Regions from separate parts of the Janthinobacterium sp. HH102 genome, predicted to be linked through region 1. Evidence: predicted binding sites of a transcription regulator. Region 1 holds the regulator's gene; the other holds the start of a gene.
The links. The regulator LexA, encoded in region 1, represses DNA repair genes until DNA is damaged. The targets are predictions, from matches to a motif close to ACTGTATNNNNATACAGT.
Positions count from the first base shown of each region.

Region 1 (11,444 bases):
CGCGAAGAATACCCGGGCAAGCAGGGCTGGGGCCACGGCACCTTCGACGCCGCCTTCGACCTGGCCCTGCGCTGCGGCGCGCGGCACCTGTACTGCACCCACCACGAACCGACCCGCAGCGACGAGCAGCTCGAGGCCGTGTTTGCCGACGTGATGGGCCGCTATGCGAGCCGCCTGGCCGGCCTGCAGGTGTTCCTCGCCAGCGAGGGGCTGACGGTGGAACTGGCCGGCGCATAAAAAAAGGGAGCCGCAAGGCTCCCTTTTTACTGGCGTTGGCTATCCATTACATGATGTGGTGGCCAATCCACCAGGCCACTGCCGCCACGAACGCGGAAGCGGGAATCGTGAAGATCCAGGCCCAGACGATATTGCCGGCAACACCCCAGCGCACGGCCGACATTTTTTGCGCCGAGCCGACGCCGACGATGGCGCCCGTGATCGTGTGCGTGGTCGACACGGGAATGCCCAGCGCCGTCGAGACGAACAGGGTAATGGCGCCGCCCGTTTCGGCGCAGAAGCCGCCGACGGGTTTCAACTTGGTGATCTTCTGGCCCATGGTCTTGACGATGCGCCAGCCGCCGAACAGGGTGCCGAAGCTAATGGCCGTGTAGCACGAGATGATGACCCACATCGGCGGCATCTGGTCGTTCACGTTCGAGTAGCCGGCCGCGATCAGCAGCATCCAGATGATGCCGATGGTTTTTTGCGCATCGTTGCCGCCGTGGCCCAGGCTATAGGCCGCGGCCGATGCCAGTTGCAAACGGCGGAACCACTTGTCGACCTTGCGCGGCGTCGAACGGACAAAAATCCACGACACGATCAGCATCATGATGGAGCCGAACACGAAGCCCAGCACGGGGGCGATGACGATGAAGGCCACGGTTTTCCACAGGCCGGCCGCGACCAGCGCGCCCGTGCCCGACTTGGCCACAGCGGCGCCCACCAGGCCGCCGATCAGGGCGTGCGAGGACGACGAGGGAATGCCGTAGTACCAGGTAAACAAATTCCAGAAGATGGCGCCCATCAGCGCGCCGAAGATCACGTACTGGTCGATCACGGCCGGGTCGATGGTGCCCTTGCCCACCGTGGCGGCCACGGTCAGCTGGTGGAACACGAAGATGGCGACGAAGTTGAACGTGGCGGCCATGGCAACCGCGGTCTGCGGTTTCAATACGCCCGTCGAGACCACCGTGGCAATCGCGTTGGCGGCATCGTGGAAGCCGTTCATGAAGTCAAACAGCAGCGCGAGGACGATCAACAGGCCTAGCACGTAGATGCTGATTTGTATGGTCATTATAGTTTCTTTTCTGATTCTGGTTCAGGACAGGCCCAACGCTTACGCGTTTTCGACGATGATGCCTTCGATAATATTGGACACATCTTCGCAACGGTCGGTCACGGTTTCCAGAATTTCGTAGATCGCTTTCAGCTTGATCAGGTTGCGCACGTCCGGCTCGTCGCGGAACAGCTTGGACATGGCGGCGCGCATCACGTGGTCGGCGTCCGATTCCAGGCGGTCGATTTCTTCGCAGATGGCGACGATCTTGCGCGAGTTGTCCATGTTGTGCAGCATGGCGACGGCGTCGCGCACTTTCTCGGTACAGGCCAGCACCAGTTCGGCCAGGCGCTTGGCTTCCGGCGTGACGGCTTTCAAGTCGTACAGCGAGACGGTTTGCGCCGCGTCTTCCAGCAGGTCGAGGATATCGTCCTGGCGCGTGATCAGCTGATGGATGTCGTCGCGGTCGATCGGCGTGATGAAGGTCTTGTGCAGCATTTCCACGGTGGCGTAGGTGACTTTGTCCGCCTGTTTCTCGATGCTTTCGATCGCGTGCACGCGGTTTTCCAGGTCGTCGAAATTGGTCATCAGGCCGAGCATCTCTTTCGCGCCCTTGACGCACAGTTCCGCGTGCTGGTTAAACAATTCAAAAAACTTGCCCTCAGTGGGCATCAAGCGTCCAAACATGTCATTCTCCGTTAAGCATTGAGTCGTGTTATTTACTACAGAAAGCCGCCCCGTATGAGGGGGCGGCCAATGGAATATCAGTGCTGCTGAGTCTTAGTCGCCTTGGTAAAGCGCCAGGCCACCACTGTAATTGCCAAATTTGGTGTACTGCCCCATGAAGGTGAGGCGGATGCTGCCGATTGGACCGTTACGTTGTTTGCCGATGATGATTTCGGCCGTCCCCTTGTCCGGCGAGTCGGGGTTATACACCTCGTCGCGGTAAATGAACAGGATCACGTCGGCATCCTGCTCAATAGCGCCCGATTCGCGCAAGTCGGACATCACGGGACGCTTGTTCGGGCGTTGTTCCAGCGAGCGGTTCAACTGTGACAGCGCGATCACGGGGCAACCGAGTTCTTTCGCCAGGCCTTTCAAGCCACGCGAAATCTCGGAAATCTCCGTGGCGCGGTTGTCGCCCGGCGTATTGGCCGACATCAGTTGCAAGTAATCGACGATGATCAGGCCCAGCTTGCCGCACTGGCGCGACAAACGGCGCGAACGGGCGCGCAATTCGATGGAATTGAGCGCCGGCGTTTCATCGATGTACAACTGCGCGTCGTTCATCTTCTGGATTGCATTCGTCAGGCGCGGCCAGTCTTCGTCGTTCAGGCGGCCCGTGCGCAGGCGGTGCTGGTCCAGCTGTCCGACGGAGCCGAGCATACGCATGGCCAGCTGGGCGCCGCCCATCTCCATCGAGAACACGGCCACGGGCAAGCCGCTGTCGATGGCCACGTTTTCGCCGATGTTGACGGAAAACGCCGTCTTGCCCATCGACGGACGGCCCGCCACGATCACCAGGTCGCCCGGCTGCAGACCCGAGGTCATGCGGTCGAGGTCGATGAAACCGGTGGGCACGCCCGTGATTTCACTCTGGTTGTCGCGGCTGTACAGTTCGTCGATGCGCTCGACCACTTGCGTCAGCAGGGGCTGGATGGCGGTCCAGCCCTGGGCGCCGCGCGCGCCTTCTTCGGCGATGGCGAAAATCTTCGACTCGGCCTCGTCAAGCATCTGCTTGACTTCCTTGCCTTGCGGGCTGAAGGCCGTGCCGGAGATATCGTCGGCGACGGTGATAAGTTTGCGCAGTACGCCGCGGTCGCGCACGATCTCGGCATAGCGCCGGATGTTCGCGGCCGATGGCGTGTTTTGCGCCATGGCGTTCAGGTAAGCGAGTCCGCCCACGTCATCGGCCTTGCCGAGCTGGGTCAGGGTTTCAAAAACAGTAATGACATCGGCTGGCTTGGAAGCGTTAACCATCTTGACGATTTGCTCGAAGATGATGCGATGGTCATAGCGATAGAAATCCTCCGCATGCATGAAGTCGGCGATGCGGTCATAGGCGGCATTGTCGCGCAGCAGACCACCGATAACGGATTGTTCTGCTTCGATCGAATGCGGCGGAATACGGAGGGAATCCAGTTGCGGATCAGAGGGGGCGTTCATGGCGCGAATTATACCCGCTTCGGCGTGCCGGCAAAAATAAAGGGCTGAAAATGAGCGAAAAAAAGGCCACAAAAAAGCCGGGCGAACCCGGCTTTTCATAGTGCGGCAGCGCTTGCGGGCCAGGCCCGCAGGCGATTACGCGTTCGCGTCTGGAACGACAGCGATAACAACTTCCACGACCACGTCGGTGTGCAGAGCAACCGAAACGTTGTGCTCGCCAACGATCTTCAGCGGGCCGGTAGGCATGCGGATTTGTGCTTTTTCAACAGCAAAACCTTGCTTGGTCAGCGCTTCAGCGATGTCGAAGTTGGTGACGGAACCGAACAGACGGCCATCGACGCCAGCTTTTTGAGCAACTTGAACGGTCAGGCCGCTCAGTTTTTCGCCCTGGGCTTGCGATGCGGCCAGTTTGGCGGCAGCAGCTTTTTCCAGTTCGGCGCGCTTGACTTCGAATTCAGCCACAGCGGTTGCCGTAGCACGACGTGCCAGGCGTTGCGGGATCAGGAAGTTACGTGCGTAACCGTCTTTGACTTTGACGACTTCGCCGAGGTTACCGACGTTTACAACTTTTTCTAACAGAATGATTTGCATAGTTCTTCTCCAGGAATATCTGACCGATTAAGCGTGGTGCAGATCGGTGTATGGCAGCAGCGCGAGGAAGCGAGCGCGCTTGATTGCGGTGTCGACTTGGCGCTGGTAGTGCGCTTTGGTACCGGTCAGGCGTGCTGGCATGATCTTGCCGTTTTCCTGGACGAAGTCTTTCAGCGTGTCGACGTCTTTGTAGTCGACTTGCTCAACGTGAGCTGCCGTGAAGCGGCAGAACTTCTTACGTTTGAACAAAGGGTTTTGCTGTTTGCGTTTTTCTTTAAGCTTGAGCTTATTTTTGTCGAACTTTTTACCGAATGCCATGTCAGGCTCCTGTATCTAAAATGCGCTAGTCAGAATTGACTGCACTAAAATCAATGATGTGAAACACCAAACTCTTGCTGTTGCGGCTCTTCCTGGCCAGGAAACCCGTGAACTGATACACCCCGCCCAAGCTTGCCTGACTGAACCGGCCTGAAATTTCGCCAGCGGCTAGCGCGGCAACATCAAACTCGGTCAAACGGGCAATCCCTGCTTCCATCTGCTGCGAACTGTGTTGCAATACTGCATTCACAATCGGCAGCCCTGCCGGGGTATAGCGCAATATTTCGCGCTCGGCAATGATGGCGGTGACTTGTAGCTGGTTCAGCGCACGATCCTGGTCAAAAATTAAGCTGCTGCTGCGGCTGGAGCGGCTGCTGGTGCTTCGGTGCGGTGGCTTTTGGCCGCGTCTTCGCGTTGTACCGATTTCATCATCGGCGAAGGAGCTGTTTCAGCTTTCTTCATTTTAACGGTCAGGTGACGCAACACGGCATCATTGAATTTGAATGCTGTTTCCAACTCGACCAGGGTCTCGTTGTCGCATTCGATGTTCAGGCAGATGTAGTGTGCTTTAGGCAGCTTTTGGATCGAGTAAGCCATTTGACGGCGGCCCCAATCTTCCACGCGGTGAACCGAACCGCCGCGGGTGGTTACGCTGGCTTTGTAGCGTTCGATCATCGCGGGCACTTGCTCGCTTTGGTCCGGATGGACGATAAAGACTATTTCATAATGACGCATGCAAACTCCTTCAGGTCGGATTGATAATCGCCCACCCCGGCGTCAAGACGGGTGTGGGAAGGTCAGCCGAAGATTATAACCGCCTTTTGCAAACGTTTCAATCATTGCTTGCGCCAGTGCCCGAAAAGCCCGCGGACCACCGTGCTTTTCGACCGGGAACAAGTATTTCTTGCGAAATTCGCCGAAAACACGGAAATCCCCTTGCATAGTGGGCGATACTGTACAAAAATACAGACTGTTCATATAGACAGCATTTTAGTATGCACCCACCGCTCATGATCAAGCTGACAGCACGACAAGAACAAATCCTGAACCTGATCAAGGACGCGATTGAAAACACGGGCTTTCCCCCCACCCGTGCCGAAATTGCCAATGAACTGGGTTTCAAATCGGCCAATGCGGCCGAGGAGCATTTGCAGGCCCTGGCCCGCAAGGGCGCGATCGAGATTTCGCCCGGCACCTCGCGCGGCATCCGCCTGATCGGCGCGGCAGCCGAAGCGCCGCCATCGAAAGTGCCGGCGGCGCTGCTGATGTCGCTGCCCCTGATCGGCAGGGTGGCCGCCGGTTCGCCCATCCTTGCCCAGGAAAACCTGGAAGCGAGCTACAACGTGGACCCGGCCCTGTTCTCGGCCAAGCCCGACTTCCTGCTGAAGGTGCGCGGCTGGTCCATGCGCGACGCCGGCATCATGGATGGCGATTTACTGGCCGTCAAAAAGGTCGACAGCGCCAAGAATGGCCAGATCGTCGTGGCCCGCATCGGCGACGAAGTCACGGTCAAGCGCTACAAGAAGACGGGTTCCGTCATCGAATTGCTGCCGGAAAACCCGGATTTCAAGGTCATCACCGTGTCGCCGGAAGATGAATTTGCCCTGGAAGGCCTGGCAGTCGGCTTGATGCGCAGCTGGCATTAAGTTGCCTGCCGGGGTCAGACCCGCCGGGTCTGACCCCAGTTTTTAGTTGCGGCCCCTTCTCATGCCTGACACCTAAGTTCTGACACCTAAGTTTCCGTCATCGAACTGCTGCCGAAAGATGAATTCGCCCTGGAAGGCCTGGCTGTGGGACTGATGCGCAACTGGCATTAAACGACTGCACGAACAAAGGGCCGCAACAGCATGACTGTTGCGGCCCTTTTCATTTGTCCGGCGACTTATACATCGAGTGCTTGGCGGAAATCCTCAAGCAGATCCACCTCATCCTCGATACCGACGGAGACGCGGATCAGCGATTCGGCGATGCCCATGCTGGCGCGGCGCTCGGCGCCCATCTCATAGAAGATCGTGTGGGCGACGGGAATGACCAGGGTGCGCGTGTCGCCCAGGTTGCTCGCGGGAATAGCCAGATTCAAACGATTGAGGAAATCGAAGCAATCGATGCCATCCTTCAATTCAAAGCTGAACAGCGAACCATAGCTGCGGAACAGGTCGCTCGCCAAGGCGTGCTGCGGGTGCGACGCCAAGCCCGGGTAGTGCACGGCCGCCACTCGCGGATCGGCGGCCAGCATGGTGGCCAGCGCCAGGGCGTTCGAGCAGGTGCGGTCCATGCGCAAGGCCATGGTTTCCGCGCCGACGGCGATATGGTGCGCCGCTTCCGGCCCCAGGGACGCGCCGAAGTCGCGCAAGGCCTTGGCACGGATCTGCGCGATGCCCCACTGCGCGGGCGCCGCCTTCTTGTAATTCTCGAAAATATTCGGATACTGCGTCCAGTCGGACACGCCCGTGTCCGTCAAGCTGCCGCCCAATGCATTGCCGTGACCGCCGATGGATTTCGTCAAGGCATTGACCACGAGGCCCGCGCCCACGGCTTTCGGGCGGAACAAATACGGCGTCGTCATCGTGTTGTCGACGATGTACAAGATGCCCTTTTCGCGGCACAGGTCACCGATTTTTTTCAGGTCGGCGATCTGCGTGCGCGGATTGGCGATGGTTTCCACGAACACGATGCGCGTGGCAGGCGTGATGGCGGCCGCCACGTTGGCCACCTCGGTGGCGTCGACGAAGGACACGGCGATGCCCTGCCCCGTCACCGTTTGCCACAGGCTGTTGGTGTTGCCAAACAAAAAGGCCGACGAGACGACATGGTCGCCCGCGCGCAGCAGCGACTGCACCACGGCGCCGATGGCGCCCATGCCGGTGGCGAAGCACAAGGTCGCGACGCCGTCTTCCATCTTGTTGACCTTGTCTTCCAGCGCGGACACGGTGGGGTTGCCCTGGCGGCCATAGCGGAAACCGGGTTCCTTGCCCTGGAATACGGAAGCGAGCTGGCGCGCATCGGCATAACCAAACGCGACGGAAGTGTGCACGGGCTTGTGCAGCGAACCATGCTCGATGCCCTTGCGGCGGTCGTTATGCAGGATGGTGGTGGTAAAGCCGTAGTTTTTTTTATCGTTCATGATCGCGGAGCAAAAAAAGCCCGGCGCTAGCCGGGCAAGATAATTACGCTTCTGTCGTTGCCAGGTTCAGGTTCAGCTGGGAACGCGGCGTATCTTCGGGCGCTGCCGCCTTCGGATGGTGGCGCGCATATTCCAGACGGTCCAGGTATTCCTGCGACACGTCGCCCGTCACGTAGACGCCGTCGAAGCACGAGGCCTCGAAGTTGGTCAGGGCCGGGTTGACGTCGGCGATCGCCTGCTTGAGCGCGCCGATATCCTGGTAGACCAGGTAGTCGGCCGTGATTTCGCGGCACACTTCTTCCGTCGTGCGGCCGTAGGCGATCAGCTCGTCGCGCGTCGGCATGTCGATGCCGTACACGTTCGGATAGATGACGGGCGGCGCGGCCGAGGCGAAGATGACTTTCGTCGCGCCCGCTTCACGCGCCATCTGCACGATTTCACGGCTGGTGGTGCCGCGCACGATGGAATCGTCGACGAGCAAGACCACTTTATCCTTGAATTCGGACGGGATCGCGTTGAGCTTCTGGCGCACGGATTTCTTGCGCGCCGCCTGGCCCGGCATGATAAAAGTGCGGCCGATGTAGCGGTTCTTGATGAAGCCTTCGCGGTATTCGATGTTCAGCGCCATGGCCAGCTGGATGGCGGCCGGACGCGAGGAATCGGGAATCGGCATGACCACGTCGATATGCACGCCTGGCAATTCGGCGCGGATCTTCTCGGCCAGGTATTCGCCCATTTTCAGGCGCGTGGCGTACACGGAGGCGCCGTCGATGACGGAGTCGGGACGGGCCAGGTAGACGAATTCGAACACGCACGGGTTCAGGCTGGCATTGTCGGCGCACTGGGCGCTGTGCAATTTCTTGTCGGCATCGATGAAGACGGCTTCGCCGGGGCCGATGTCGCGCACGAAGCGGAAGCCCATGCCTTCCAGGGCCACGGATTCGGAAGCGATCAGGTATTCGGGACCCTGCTCCGTTTCATTGATGCCCAGGCACAGCGGACGGATGCCGTGCGGGTCGCGGAAGGCCAGCAAGCCCACGCCGGCGATTTGCGCGACGGCGGCATAGCCGCCCTTGACGCGACGGTTCAGCACAGTCACGGCCTTGAAGATGGCTTCCGGGTCCAGGTTCAGGCCCGTCGTCGCTTCCTGGATTTCATGCGCCAGCACGTTGAGCAGCACTTCCGAATCGGAATCGGTATTGATGTGGCGGCGGTCGTTCTTGAACATTTCCAGCTTCAACTGTTCCCAGTTGGTCAGGTTGCCATTGTGCGCCAGGGTGATGCCGAACGGCGCATTCACATAGAACGGCTGTGCTTCCTCTTCGCTCGACGAACCGGCCGTCGGGTAGCGGCAATGGCCGATGCCCGTCGTGCCTTGCAGCGAACGCATGTTGCGCGTGCGGAAGACGTCTCGCACGAGGCCGTTGGCCTTGTGCATGGAAAACATACTGCTGTGATTGGTCGCAATCCCTGCCGCGTCCTGACCGCGATGTTGCAGGAGCAACAATGCATCATAGAGCAATTGATTGACAGGTTGATGGGAAACGACGCCGACGATGCCACACATGGTGTGCTCCTAAACTGTGCTACTGATTTTAAAAAAATTCAAAATTTCACATGCTGCGCGTAAGCGGCAGGCAGATAAGGCTTGATGGCGCGCGCGCCCTGTTCCGCGAGCGGACTGAGCAGCGCGTTTTTCCAGAATGGCTGCTGCGGTATGGAAGTCATGCCACACAAGATGACGGCGGTCAGCACGATCACAAGGCCCCGCGCCACGCCGAACAGGCTGCCCAGGGTGCGGTCGGCCAGACTCAGGCCTGTCACCTTGACGAGCGCGTCAACCGTCATGGACAGCAATCCCATCAAAATGCGCACGCCGATGAACAGCACTACGAAAGCCAGCAATAAACGGATCGCTTCGCCCGGCACGGCTTCCGGCAGAAATTTCGCCAGGGTGGCGCCATAGGCATTGGCAATGACGAACGCCACGATCCAGCTGACCAGGGACAGTATTTCCTTGACCAGGCCGCGCATCATGCTGATCAGCACGGAAGTCACCAGCACGAACAGCACCAGGTAATCGAAGATCGTCACGCGCATTCAGCCTTGCAACATCACGCCGGCACCAGCGAGCCGCCCAGGCCCAGCTTTTGCAACTTGGCGCGCGTCTTTTCCGCGTCTTCGCGGCTGCCGAACGGTCCCACGCGCACGCGGATGCGCTCGCCCGCCGGACTGGAGACTTTCTGCGTGTACGACTTGATGCCCGCTTCGCGCAGCTTGTCCTGCAATTCATCGACCTTGTCCTGCGTCGCCAGCGCCGCCACCTGCACCACGAACTTGCCGCTGCCGGCGTCGTGGGCCTTGTCTTGCGCTTTTTCTTGCGGCTTGTCTTGCGGCTTGCCTTCCAGGATGGCCAGCGCGCGCGCGGCATCGTCGGCCGATTGCGCCGGCTTGGCAGGCTTGGCCTCAGGCTTGGCTTCGGGCTTTACTTCATGCTTCGGTTCAGGCTTGGGCTCGTGTTTCGGCTCCGGCTTGGCTTCATGCTTCGGCTCGGGCTTCGGTTCCGGTTTCGGCTCCACCTTGACAGGCTTCGGTTCGGGCTTGGGTTCGGGTTTCGGCTCCACATAGGCCGGCTTGACCGGTACAGGCTGGGCGGCGGCCAGCACGGGGGCCGGCGTCGGCTTGGCCGCAGGCGGCAGCGGCGCGTCGACGATTTCCTCGGACTGGTCCAGGCCATTCGATGCGGCCTGGACCGGCACGGCCGGCACAGGCGCCGGTGCAGGCGCCGCCTTTTCCTTCGACGGAATGTCGATGGCGATATCGTTGAACGGTGCTTTCGGCTCCGAATCGAGCAGCATCGGCAAGCCGACGGCGACGCCCAGGGCCAGGGCGACGGCCCCGACCAGGCGGCGGCGTGCGCGCTTTTTTTCAGGCAAGACCGGATCCGGTGCTTCCTTGCCGCCACGGCGCGATCCGCCGCCACCCGAGGTGTTGGCGGCGCGCTTGCGGGTCGGCGACTGTGCTTCGCCAGGGACATAAAAGCCGCTGTCTTCGCCAGAGGATTCTTGCTTGTTTTTAAACAGTTTCGAGAACAAGCCCATGCGTGATTTTCAGTCGAGTGCGTTTCAGTGAAGTGAGGATTTTCGGGCCTTCATCACGCCTGCAACGGTGAGGAAAGAACCAAAGACCACAATTCTATCATTCTCACCGGCCCGGTTCATTGCATTTGCAAAAGCTTGTGCCGGATCATCGAAAATAGACACAGTATGTTCGCTGCTGTCGGGCTTATCTTCGAGCATGATCTGCACCTTGGCGGCCAGCTCGGAAGCCGTGGCCGCGCGCGGCGAAGGCAGGCCCGTCAGGCACCAGTGGTCAACGTGTTCACTCATCGCGGCCAGTACGCCATCGATATCCTTGTCGTGCATGGAACCGAATACGGCATAGGTGTACGGGTGGAAACCCATATTACCGAGGTTCTGGTTCAGCGCCGACGCCGCGTGGGGGTTGTGCGCCACGTCGAGGATCACGCTGGGGCGGCCAGGCAAGACCTGGAAGCGGCCCGGCAGTTCCACCGTCACGAGGCCCGTGCGCACTTCCTGCGCGCCCACGGGCAGTTTCAGCTTCAGCACTTCCAGCGCGGCCAGCACGGCCGTCGCATTGAGGATCTGGTTGGCGCCGCGCAAGCTCGGGTAGGCCAGCGAATTGCGGCGCTGCTCGCGCCCGCCGTAGTTCCACTGCTGCTTGTCGCCCGAATAGTTGAAATCGCGGCCCATCAGCCACAGGTCGGCGCCGATGGCCTCGGCATGGTCGATCAACGATTGCGGCGGCACGGGGTCGCTGCAGATGGCCGCCTTGCCTGGACGGAAGATGCCCGCCTTTTCAAAGCCGATCGCTTCGCGCGTGTCGCCCAGGTAATCCGTGTGGTCGATATCGACGCTGGTGACGATGGCCACGTCCGCGTCGATCACG
Region 1 covers NZ_CP062062.1:4,940,774-4,952,217, forward strand. The annotation lists gene JAB4_RS22530 (MBL fold metallo-hydrolase) at 1-237, shown strand, start outside; gene JAB4_RS22535 (inorganic phosphate transporter) at 284-1,297, opposite strand; gene JAB4_RS22540 (DUF47 domain-containing protein) at 1,337-1,963, opposite strand; gene JAB4_RS22545 (replicative DNA helicase) at 2,057-3,442, opposite strand; gene rplI (50S ribosomal protein L9) at 3,578-4,033, opposite strand; gene rpsR (30S ribosomal protein S18) at 4,061-4,351, opposite strand; gene priB (primosomal replication protein N) at 4,377-4,676, opposite strand; gene rpsF (30S ribosomal protein S6) at 4,697-5,086, opposite strand; gene lexA (transcriptional repressor LexA) at 5,362-5,997, shown strand; gene JAB4_RS22575 (cystathionine gamma-synthase family protein) at 6,234-7,475, opposite strand; gene purF (amidophosphoribosyltransferase) at 7,519-9,042, opposite strand; gene JAB4_RS22585 (CvpA family protein) at 9,081-9,569, opposite strand; gene JAB4_RS22590 (SPOR domain-containing protein) at 9,590-10,576, opposite strand; gene folC (bifunctional tetrahydrofolate synthase/dihydrofolate synthase) at 10,601-11,444, opposite strand, start outside.

Region 2 (11,444 bases), 1.1 Mb from region 1:
CAGTTCGCTCAGTTCGATCGGCTCGAACGCCGTGCCCGCCTGCGGCTGGTTTTCCGCGCGTGCCAGGGCCAGCAGCTGGTTGACCAGGCGCGTGGCCGCTTCCGAGCTTTTCGCCAGCTGCAGCAGCGAGCGGTGAATCTCGTCGTGGTCGGTCTGGCGCAGGGCCAGCTCCGATTGCATGCGCATGCCGGCCAGCGGCGTCTTCATCTGGTGCGCCGCATCGGCGATGAAGCGTTTCTGCATGTCGATCGACAGCGACAGGCGCGCCAGCATCTCGTTGAGCGAACCAACCAGCGGCGTGATTTCCTCGGGCACCTGGCCCGATTCGATGGGAGATAAATCGTCGGGCGGCCGGGCGCGTATGCGTTCCTGCAATTGCGCCAGCGGCGACAGCCCGCGCGCCAGGGCGAACCAGACCAGGGCCAGGATCACGGGCAGGATGATGAACTGCGGCAAAATCACGCCCTTGATGATTTCATTGGCCAGCTGGGCGCGCTTTTCCAGCGTCTCGGCCACTTGCACCAGCGCGCGGTGCGGTTCATCGTCGTTGCCGGCGGGAATATCGAGATAGCTGAACGCCACGCGCACGGGCGTACCGTGGATGGTGTCGTTGCGAAACAGCACCATGCCGCTGCGGTATTTGTCGGGGTCCTGCGGCGGCGGCAAGTCGCGGTCGCCGTCGAGGTATTCGCCGCGCGGACCCACCACCAGGTAATACAGGGTATCGACGTCGTCGCCGCGCAGGAAGTCGCGGCCCTTGTTATTGCTGTTCTTGTCCGGCACGCGGCGCAGCGGCGCGCCGTCGGCCTGCTTGACCTGTTGCGTCAGCACGGTGACGCTGTCTTCCAGCGCATGGTCGAACGGCTGATTGGCGATGCCCTTGGCCACCAGATAGGTGATGGCGATGCTCATCGGCCACAGCAGCAGCAGGGGCGCCAGCATCCAGTCGAGGATTTCGCCGAACAGCGAATGCTCGATGGTGTCGTCCTGCTCCGTTGTGGGCGGCTCGAACCAGTCGTCGTCGCCCGGCTCGTCCGCTGGCGCCTCGCGTGCCTTCACTTGCTGGCGGACCCGCTGGCCGGGGCTGCCGACTCGCCCGCTTCGGCGTTCAGGCGCGCCGCTTCCGAGTATTTTTCCAGGCAATAGCCGAGGCCGCGCACGGTGGCGATGCGCACGCCGCCCACCTCGATCTTCTTGCGCAGGCGGTGCACATACACTTCGATGGCGTTGTTCGACACTTCCTCGCCCCATTCGCACAGGTGGTCGACCAGCTGCTCTTTCGAGACGAGGCGGCCGGTGCGGCCCAGCAGGATTTCCAGCAAGCCCAGTTCGCGCGCCGACAGGTCGAGCATCTGGTCGTTGATGTAGGCGCTGCGCCCCACCTGGTCGTAGCTGAGGGGACCGTGCTTGATGATGGTGGCGCCGCCGCCGGCGCCGCGGCGCGTCAGGGCGCGCACTCTTGCCTCCAGTTCCGACAGGGCGAACGGCTTGGCCATATAATCATCGGCACCGAGGTCGAGGCCATTCACGCGTTGCTCGATGGAATCGGCGGCCGTCAGGATCAGCACGGGCAGCAGCGAGGCGCGCGCGCGCAGGCGGCGCAGCACTTCCAGGCCCGACATCTTCGGCAGGCCCAGGTCGAGGATCAGCAAGTCGAATTCCTGGGTGGACAGGGCCGTATCGGCTTCCTGCCCATTTTTGACGCAGTCGATGGCATAGCCCGACTGGCGCAGCGAACGGGTCAGGCCATCGGCCAGTACGCTGTCATCTTCGGCAAGTAAAATACGCATGGTGAGACTTCCTCGGCTTGCGGCATAGAAGCTTGTATTGTGTTTCATTTCCCGCAAGGTGGCGAGTTTTTGTGAAAAACCAGGCTTGTATTGATCTGTTTCAAAACAAATCCACGTTCCGCTTGCATTGATCACTGTTTTTTTATACAGTACTGTCTGTGTAAAGAATTTAACCCACTGGCGCTATCGCAGGCTGCACGGTTCACGTAGATGCGTCACGTGAATCCGCAACTGTAGAACGGCTGAAAGAACATATGGACGATAAAAAAGCTGTAGTACCCGCATCGGAAAAAGCCAAGGCGCTCGCCGCCGCACTGGCGCAGATCGAGAAGCAGTTTGGCAAAGGTTCGGTCATGCGCATGGATGCCAGCGCACCGATCGAAGAAGTGCAAGTCGTGTCGACCGGTTCGCTCGGCCTCGATATCGCGCTGGGCGTGGGCGGCTTGCCGCGCGGCCGCGTGGTGGAAATCTACGGTCCGGAATCGTCGGGTAAAACCACGCTGACCCTGCAAACCATCGCCGAAATGCAAAAACTGGGCGGCACTTGCGCCTTTATCGATGCCGAGCACGCGCTCGACGTCGGTTACGCGCAAAAGCTGGGCGTGAACCTGCATGAATTGCTGATCTCGCAACCGGACACGGGCGAGCAGGCACTGGAAATCTGCGACGCCCTCGTGCGTTCGGGCAGCGTTGACCTCGTCGTCATCGACTCCGTGGCCGCACTGACGCCACGCGCCGAGATCGAAGGCGACATGGGCGATTCCCTGCCAGGTTTGCAGGCGCGCCTGATGTCGCAAGCGCTGCGCAAGCTGACCGGCTCCATCAACCGCACGAATACCCTGGTCATCTTCATCAACCAGATCCGCATGAAGATCGGCGTGATGTTCGGCAGCCCGGAAACGACCACGGGCGGCAATGCGCTGAAATTCTACGCTTCCGTGCGCCTGGACATCCGCCGCACCGGCTCGATCAAGTCCGGCGATGAAGTGATCGGCAACGAAACCAAGGTCAAGGTCGTCAAGAACAAGATCGCGCCGCCGTTCAAGGAAGCGCACTTCGACATTCTGTACGGCGCCGGCACCTCGCGCGAAGGCGAAATCCTGGACCTGGGTTCGGATGCCAAGATCGTGGAAAAATCCGGTTCGTGGTACAGCTACAACGGCGAACGCATCGGCCAGGGCAAGGACAACGCCCGTGCCTTCCTGCAAGAGCGTCCGGCGCTGGCCCGCGAAATCGAAAACAAGGTCCGCGCTTCGCTGGGCGTGCGCGAACTGCCGCCGCTGGCCGCTGAAAAGCCGGAAAAAGCGGATAAGGCCGCCGACAAGGCTGCCAAGGCTGCGGAAACCAAGGCAGAGTAGGTCGGATTAGCGCGGCAAAGCCGCGCGTAATCCGACAGCACCACAGACATCAACAATGTTGTCGGATCAGACGTCAACAATGTTGTCGGATTACGGCCCAAGGGGCCTAATCCGACCTACGCATGGCTTGCTGCAAGGTGTGACCATGATCGCCGTCCCGCGCTGTTGCGCCGGGCGGCGATTGTGTTTGGGTGATGTGATCGTGGAATGAAAGACAAGGTGGGTGTATGGCCGCAGTACAACTAAGCCTGAAGGGCAGGGCGCTACGCTTTTTGTCGATGCGCGAACACAGCCGCATGGAATTGCGGCGCAAGCTGCAGCGCCATGCGCAGGAAGGCGACGACGTGGAAGCCTTGCTCGACAGCCTGGAGCAAGCCAACTGGCTGTCGCAGGAGCGCTTTTCCGAGTCGCTGATCCACCGCCGCTCGGCCCGTTTCGGCAACAGCCGCATCATGGCGGAGCTGCAAAGCCATGGCATCGGGGGAGAAGCGTTGCAGGAACTCAAGGCGGGCCTGGCCGAAGGGGAAGTGGCGCGCGCCTGCGAGGTGTGGCGCCGCAAGTTTGGTCAGGTGGCGCAGGATGCCGAGCAGCGCAACAAGCAGATGCGTTTTTTGATGCAGCGCGGCTTTTCGCAGCGGGCCGTGCAGGTGGCCTTGAAGGGGCTGGATCCCGACGAGGAATAGCTCATCCAAGGCTGCCCGGCCGCCACGCCGTGCCGCCAAGAACTGCGCTTTCAAACATCGTCTGATTCCAGTATGGTGACGCCGCGCGATCGGGTATGCTGGCGCTCGAACGCTGTGCGATACGCGCAGCACCACTGATCGTGACAGGATGCAAGATGAGCAACTGGAATGCCGGCTATGTGGCCGAAATCGCCTATACCTATGGCTATTACGAAGAATTGAACCCTCTGCGCCTGCGCCTGCCCTTGCTGGCCGCCGGCCTGGCCTTGCCTGCCAGCGGCACGGCTTGCGAGCTGGGCTTTGGCCAGGGCGTCAGCGCCAATATCCATGCGGCGGCGTCCGCCACGCGCTGGCATGGCAATGATTTCAATCCGTCCCAGGCCGCCTTTGCGCAGGAGCTGGCCAACGCGGCTGACGCTGGCGCGCAGTTCACGGATGAATCGTTCGCGCAGTTTTGTTGCCGCGACGACTTGCCCGATTTTGACTTTATCTGCCTGCATGGGATCTGGAGCTGGGTTTCGGCGGAAAATCGCGCGCTCATCGTCGACTTCCTGCGGCGCAAGCTGAAGGTGGGCGGTGTCGTCTTCATCAGCTACAACACGCAGCCAGGCTGGGCCGCAATGATGCCGATGCGCGACTTGCTGGCCGAACATAGCCGCGTCATGAGCGCCCCGGGCCAGGGCGTGCTGGCCAGAGTCGCTGGCGCCATCGATTTCGTCGACAGGATGATCGCCACGCAACCGCGCTACCTGGACGCCAACCCGCAACTGGCGGACCGCTTCGAAAAACTCAAGGCGATGGATGGACATTATCTTGCCCATGAGTATTTCAATGCCGATTGGCAGCCTATGGCCTTTTCCAGCGTCGCGGCCATGCTGGGCGAGGCCAAGCTCGAGTTCGCCGCGTCCGCCAACTATACCGCTCTGGTCGACATGCTGAACCTGACGGCTGAGCACCAGCAGTTCCTGGCCGAGATACCCGATCCTATTTTTCGCGAGACGACGCGCTCCTTCCTCGTCAACGAGCAATTCCGCAGGGATTACTGGGTCAAGGGCGCACGCAGGCTGACGCCGTTCGCCCAGGCCAGTGCCTTGCGGGCCGTGCGCGTGATGCTGGCCGTGCCCCGCGACGAAGTGGTGTTGAGCGTGCATGGCGTGCTGGGCGACGCCGATATGGACGAGAGCGTCTATGCGCCCGTGCTGGACGCCATGGCTGACCATCGCGTGTACACGATAGGCGAACTGGAGCAGCAACTGGCTGGCAGCGAAGCCAGTCTGGCGGCCTTGCTGCAGATCATGCTGGTACTGGCCAGCAAGGGCAGCGTGGCTGCCGTCCAGGACGAGGCCGGCATCGCCGCGGCGCGGCCGCAGACGGCGCGCCTGAATGCACACTTGCTGGAGCAGGCGCTGGCAAGAACCGATTTGCATATCCTCGCCAGCCCCCTGACGGGCGGCGGCGTGGTTGTATCGCATTTACAACAGCTCTTCCTGTGGGCGAAACTGCAAGGTTGTCCAACGCCGCAAGACTGGGCGCGCACGACGTGGCCCGTGCTGCTGCGCCTGAAGCAGCTGATGACGAAGGATGGGCAGCCCTTGTTGATGGAAGAGGAAAACCTGGCCGAATTGTTGGCGCAGGCACAGTATTTTTCCGCGCGCATCTTGCCTGTTTTACGCGCACTGGGTGTGACTGACTGAGGTACGGTGCCGGCCAGCCTGCCGGTGCCGGCAAGCCTGCTGCCAAGTTATTTGAATTGCGAATGATCGTCATTGATTTTGCGATTTTCGTTAATGATTTGCGGCGGGCGGCACAAGCAATAAAAAATTATGTTGCGGCGCAACTAGCGCCCTGTGTGCTACACTTTTAGGGTTTTTGCGGCGCCGCAGGTGCGGTTGCTGTTCGTAGAAGCTGCGAACAGAGTGCTTTAGGCACATGGCTGCTTACTAATTATGGCCGCGCAAGCGGCATCGGTCTTATGCCCCTGTCAACTCCCGTATCCCGGCGCGCCCTACGGCACTCCCGCGTTATCGACGTCCAAGCGTATATGCGCGACGACGGCCTGTGGGATATTGACGCCCATATCACCGATATCAAAAGCTATGACGCGACCCTGGCCTCCGGCCCCCGTCCCGCCGGCGCCCCTCTGCATGACCTCCATTTACGCATTACCGTCGATCGCGCACTGACCATTGTCGAGGCCGAAGCTGCCTCCGATGCCGTGCCCTATCCCGGTTTTTGCGATACCATCGGCCCCGCTTACAGGGCGCTGATCGGATTGAATTTATTGAAGAATTTCCGCCGCGACTTGAAACAGCGCCTGGCGGGAATCGCCGGCTGTACCCATTTGACCGAACTGGCGCAAGTCTTGCCGACTGCGACGGTTCAGGCATTTGCCGGCGATGTCTGGTCGACCCGTGACGGTGCGAATGCTGACTTATCGCATGAAAAGCCGTTTCAACTCGACAAATGCCACGCCCTGCGCACCGATGGCGGGGCGGTTGCACAGTATTACCCGCGCTGGGTAGCCAAAGCGTGACCCCGGCGCTGTATTTCCTGTTTTTTTGCACCACTAACCGTATTTTTACACATCAGTATCAGAAGGGAAGCCAGCATGAAAATCCATGAGTATCAAGCCAAAGAAATCCTCCGGCAGCACGGAGTGACGGTACCACGCGGTATTCCGTGCATGTCCGTCGAAGAAGCCGTCAAGGCTGCGGAAACCCTGGGCGGCCCGGTATGGGTTGTCAAGGCGCAGATCCACGCAGGTGGCCGCGGCAAGGGCGGCGGCGTGAAAGTGGCAAAATCGATGGAACAGGTCAAGGAATACGCTGACCAGATCATGGGCATGCAGCTGATCACGCACCAGACCAGCGCCGAAGGCCAGAAAGTCAACCGCCTGCTGGTGGAAGAAGGCGCCGACATCAAGCAAGAACTGTACGTTTCGCTGGTCACCGACCGCGTTACCCAGAAAATCGTCCTGATGGCATCGTCCGAAGGCGGCATGGACATCGAAGAAGTGGCCGAGAGCCACCCTGAGAAGATCCACCACGTCACCATCGATCCGGGCGTTGGCCTGACCGATGCCCAGGCAGACGACATCGCCGCCAAAATCGGCGTGCCTGCCGGTTCCATCGCCGACGCGCGCGCCAACCTGCAAGGCCTGTACAAAGCCTACTGGGAAACCGACTGCTCGCTGGCCGAGATCAACCCGCTGATCGTTACCGGCAGCGGCAAGGTCATCGCCCTGGACGCCAAGTTCAACTTTGACCCGAACGCCCTGTTCCGTCATCCGGAAATCGTCGCCCTGCGCGACCTGGACGAAGAAGATCCAGCGGAAATCGAAGCGTCGAAATTCGACCTGGCTTACATTTCGCTCGACGGCAACATCGGTTGCCTGGTGAACGGCGCCGGCCTGGCCATGGCCACCATGGACACGATTAAACTGTTCGGCGGCGAGCCAGCCAACTTCCTGGACGTCGGCGGCGGCGCCACGGCAGAAAAAGTGACCGAAGCGTTCAAGATCATGCTGAAAAACCCAGGCCTGAAAGCCATCCTGGTGAACATTTTCGGCGGCATCATGCGTTGCGACGTGATCGCTGAAGGCGTCATCGCCGCAGTGAAAGCTGTCTCGCTGAACGTACCGCTGGTCGTGCGCATGAAGGGCACCAACGAAGACCTGGGCAAAAAGATGCTGGCCGATTCCGGTCTGCCTATCATCGCAGCCGACACCATGGAAGATGCAGCCAAGAGCGTCGTTGCCGCTGCTGCCGGTCAAGCTTAATTAAGGAATCAACATGTCCATTCTGATCAATAAAGATACCAAAGTCGTTACCCAAGGGATCACCGGCAAGACCGGCCAGTTCCACACCCGCGGATGCCGCGACTACGCGAACGGCAAAGCTGCCTTCGTGGCAGGCGTGAACCCGAAGAAAGCCGGCGAAGATTTCGAAGGCATTCCTATTTTCGCTAACGTTACCGAAGCGAAAAAAGAAACCGGCGCCAACGTTTCCGTGATCTACGTGCCGCCAGCAGGCGCGGCAGCGGCGATCTGGGAAGCTGTCGAAGCTGAAATGGATCTGGCCATTTGCATCACCGAAGGCATTCCTGTCCGCGACATGATGGCCCTGAAAGACCGCATGGCTAAAGCCAACAGCAAAACCTTGCTGCTGGGCCCTAACTGCCCAGGCCTGATCACGCCAGACGAAATCAAGATCGGCATCATGCCAGGTCACATCCACAAGAAGGGCCGTATCGGCGTCGTTTCCCGTTCGGGCACCCTGACCTATGAAGCAGTGGGTCAGCTGACCGCACTGGGCCTGGGCCAATCGTCGGCAGTCGGCATCGGCGGCGACCCGATCAACGGTCTGAAGCACATCGACATCATGAAGATGTTCAATGATGATCCAGATACCGACGCGGTCATCATGATCGGCGAAATCGGCGGTCCGGACGAAGCCAACGCGGCTTATTGGATCAAAGACAACATGAAAAAACCTGTCGTCGGCTTCATCGCTGGCGTAACGGCTCCTCCAGGCAAGCGCATGGGCCACGCCGGCGCGCTGATCTCGGGCGGTGCCGATACGGCGCAAGCCAAGCTGGAAATCATGGAAGCTTGCGGCATCACCGTGACCAAAAACCCGTCGGAAATGGCGCGTCTGCTGAAAGCCATGCTGTAATTTCAGCCTGATTCATGCAGTATAAAAAAGGAGCTTCGGCTCCTTTTTTTTGTCCGCAAGACAGGCCGATTCCCGCCCTGGGGCGACGGCGCTGGTCCGAATCCGCCCAAATGCGTCGCTTTTCTTTCCATGCCTGCCAACGCCGCCCCGGGGCGCCGCTGGCATGGCGCTTGCACCATGCACGGCGTGACCAACTGCACTCCGGGAGGATGCGATGCGCGCGCAAAGCGGATTTACCCTGATAGAACTGATGATCGTTGTGGCCATCGCCAGCATCCTGGCGGCCGTGGCCATTCCCCAGTACGGCGACTATACGATGCGGGCCAAGGTCAGCAACGTGCTGGCCGCTGCCGCGCCCCTGAAGACGGCCGTGGCCCTGTGCGTGCAGGAAAATGGCGGCGAGGCGGCCGCCTGCAGCACCCCCACCGAGGCCGTGCCCAGCGCCATCCCCGTGTTCAGCCCGACGCGCGAAGTGGCAGGCGCCAAGGTCGACAAGGGCAATATCGAGCTGACCCTGGCGGGCGACCTGGGCAGCGGCTTGGGCGGTCAGAAGGTGAACATGGAGTTGCAGCTCGGCACCAGCAGCCTGAGCTGGTTTAACAGCACCACCGTGACGAATGCGGCAGCCAAGGAAGCGATTACCCGCACGAATATTCCCAAGGTGGTGGCGACGCAGTAAGCGACACCTGCCGCGCCCGTGTCAGACGATTTTTTGCCGGTCCGCGATCAGCGCTTCATAGGTGAGGTTTTGCAGCAGGGTGTAGTGGGTCGGTTCCAGGTCGATGAATTGCACGCCATACGTATAGATTTCGGCCACTCCGGCGGCGTGGCCATTGGACGGCTTGCCCACGCTGACGTTCTGGATGCGGGCGCGCGTGTTGACGCGCATCTGATGCTTGTTCGGCTGCACCAGCAGGGTAAAGCTCAGTGCGACGCCTTCTTCATCGGGCGTGAGCATGCTGGGTGCCTCGATCAGCGCGCCCGACACGCTGAGGTTGACGATGAACACGGGCACGGCCGCCACGTCGCGGTAGCTCAGCTGCGCGGGAATCTCCACCTTGACGCGCATGGCCGTGCGCAGGCTGGTGCCCTGGATGGCGTCGGGAAAGCTCAGGTGCACATAGTTGAGCGGACGGCCGAAGAGGCGCAGCACGCTGCACGCAAACGAACAGACGGTGATGCCGGAAAACACGCGGATGGTCAGCTTGTCGCCTTCGTTGAGCACGATGGAGGCGCCGTTTTCCATGGGAATCTTGACGATCAGGTACTCGTCTTTCACATAGCCGATCACGGTCGAGAAATGCTGGATCGGTTTGATGGTGCGGTGCGTGATGAACTGGATGCGTCCCCCCACCTGCAGATTCATGGCCTCGAATTCGAAGTCCTGGAGCTTGCTTTCCGCGGCGGGCGTGTTGCTTGTCATGCGATGCTCATCTGTATATGGTCGACTCGCAGTATGCATGATTTCTTGATGAAAAAGCATTCCTATCAATGAAATTCACTTTCGCATCGAAAAATACCATGGGCACGTGCCGGTGCGCGGTGCAGGCTTTACAATTGCGTCAATATTGACGAATGTAAATCTTATGCCACGCAGCTACTTCTGGACCATGTTGTTCCTGATCCTGCATCAAATCGACGCTGCCTACTGGAAAGAGTGGGAGATGTTTCATGTGCCGGGCGGCGTGCAGGGTTTTCTCGTGTTTAACCTGGCGGCGATTGCCGTGGTGCTGGCCGGTTACCGGCACGTGCTGCTGGCCACCCCGCGAGCGCCCCTGTATGCTTGTGTCTGCGCCGCGCTGGGTGTGGGGACATGCCTGATCCATGCCGGCTTTGCGCTGGCAGGACTGGAACAATTCCACTTGCCCCTGTCCATGGCCATCATCGCGTTGTGCCTGGTCTGCGCCGTCTGGCTGCTGTGCGACTTGCGCCGCATCCGGGGCCGGCTGGCGCGCCAGGCGGCATAGTTACACTTCCGCGTGCCAATCGCCCGACTTGCCGCCATGTTTTTCCAGCACGCGCACGTTGGTCATGACCATGCCCCGGTCGACGGCCTTGCACATGTCGTAGATCGTCAGCAAGCCGATCTGCACGGACGTCAGCGCTTCCATTTCCACGCCCGTCTTGCCCGTGGTGTCGACCTGGGCGCGGCAATGCACGCTGTTGGCTGCTTCATCCACGTCGAAATCGACGGTGACGCGCGTGAGGGCCAGCGGGTGGCACAGGGGAATCAGGTCGCTGGTGCGCTTGGCGCCCATGATGGCGGCGATGCGGGCAATGCCCAGCACGTCGCCTTTCTTGGCGTTGCCCGAAATGATCAAGGCCAGGGTGGCCGGCTGCATGCGGATGGTGCCGGCAGCCACGGCGCTGCGGCGCGTGTCTTCCTTGCTGCCCACGTCGACCATATGGGCTTGGCCCGTGGCATCGAAATGGGTCAGTTCCCCGGCGGGGGCTTGCTTGTCTGCTGTTGTCATGGCGTCAAAATAGGTGAGGAACGGGGGCGCGGCAGGCCGAATCACGGCCCCATGCCACTGGCATGGCGCGTGGGAATGGGCGCCGCTAACAAGGTATGATAGCACCCGTGAATTCAAAAACTCCCCTTCCGATCGTACTTGAAAACGCCGCTGCGGCATGGCTGCGCCGCTTGCGGCGCGCATCCGTGCTGGCTGCATTGTCGCTGGCGGCGCCCTGTGCGCTGGCGCAAACCTATACGTCCGCGCCAGCGGCGCCATCTGCCGGCGCGGCGGCCAAGCCGGGAAGCGGCTGGACGCCCCTGGCCGTGCCGCCGGCGCCGAACCTGCCGAACCTGGGCGATACCTCGCGCGAAGACCTGTCGCCGGCGATGGAGCGCAAGATCGGCGAGGAAATCATGCGCGGCATCCGCGGCGACCGCGACTATCTCGATGACGCGCCCTTGCTCGAATACCTGAATACCTTCGG
Region 2 covers NZ_CP062062.1:6,012,809-6,024,252, reverse strand. The annotation lists gene JAB4_RS27440 (sensor histidine kinase) at 1-1,059, opposite strand, end outside; gene JAB4_RS27435 (response regulator transcription factor) at 1,056-1,790, opposite strand; gene recA (recombinase RecA) at 2,045-3,148, shown strand; gene recX (recombination regulator RecX) at 3,376-3,831, shown strand; gene JAB4_RS27420 (class I SAM-dependent methyltransferase) at 3,987-5,525, shown strand; gene JAB4_RS27415 (DUF2889 domain-containing protein) at 5,804-6,364, shown strand; gene sucC (ADP-forming succinate--CoA ligase subunit beta) at 6,440-7,609, shown strand; gene sucD (succinate--CoA ligase subunit alpha) at 7,623-8,504, shown strand; gene JAB4_RS27400 (prepilin-type N-terminal cleavage/methylation domain-containing protein) at 8,719-9,183, shown strand; gene JAB4_RS27395 (flagellar brake protein) at 9,205-9,927, opposite strand; gene JAB4_RS27390 (DUF6713 family protein) at 10,091-10,471, shown strand; gene moaC (cyclic pyranopterin monophosphate synthase MoaC) at 10,472-10,978, opposite strand; gene JAB4_RS27380 (M48 family metalloprotease) at 11,284-11,444, shown strand, end outside.
Region 2: recA (recombinase RecA) is a predicted target of LexA. The motif match lies at 1,924-1,941, and genes of this name have one in related genera.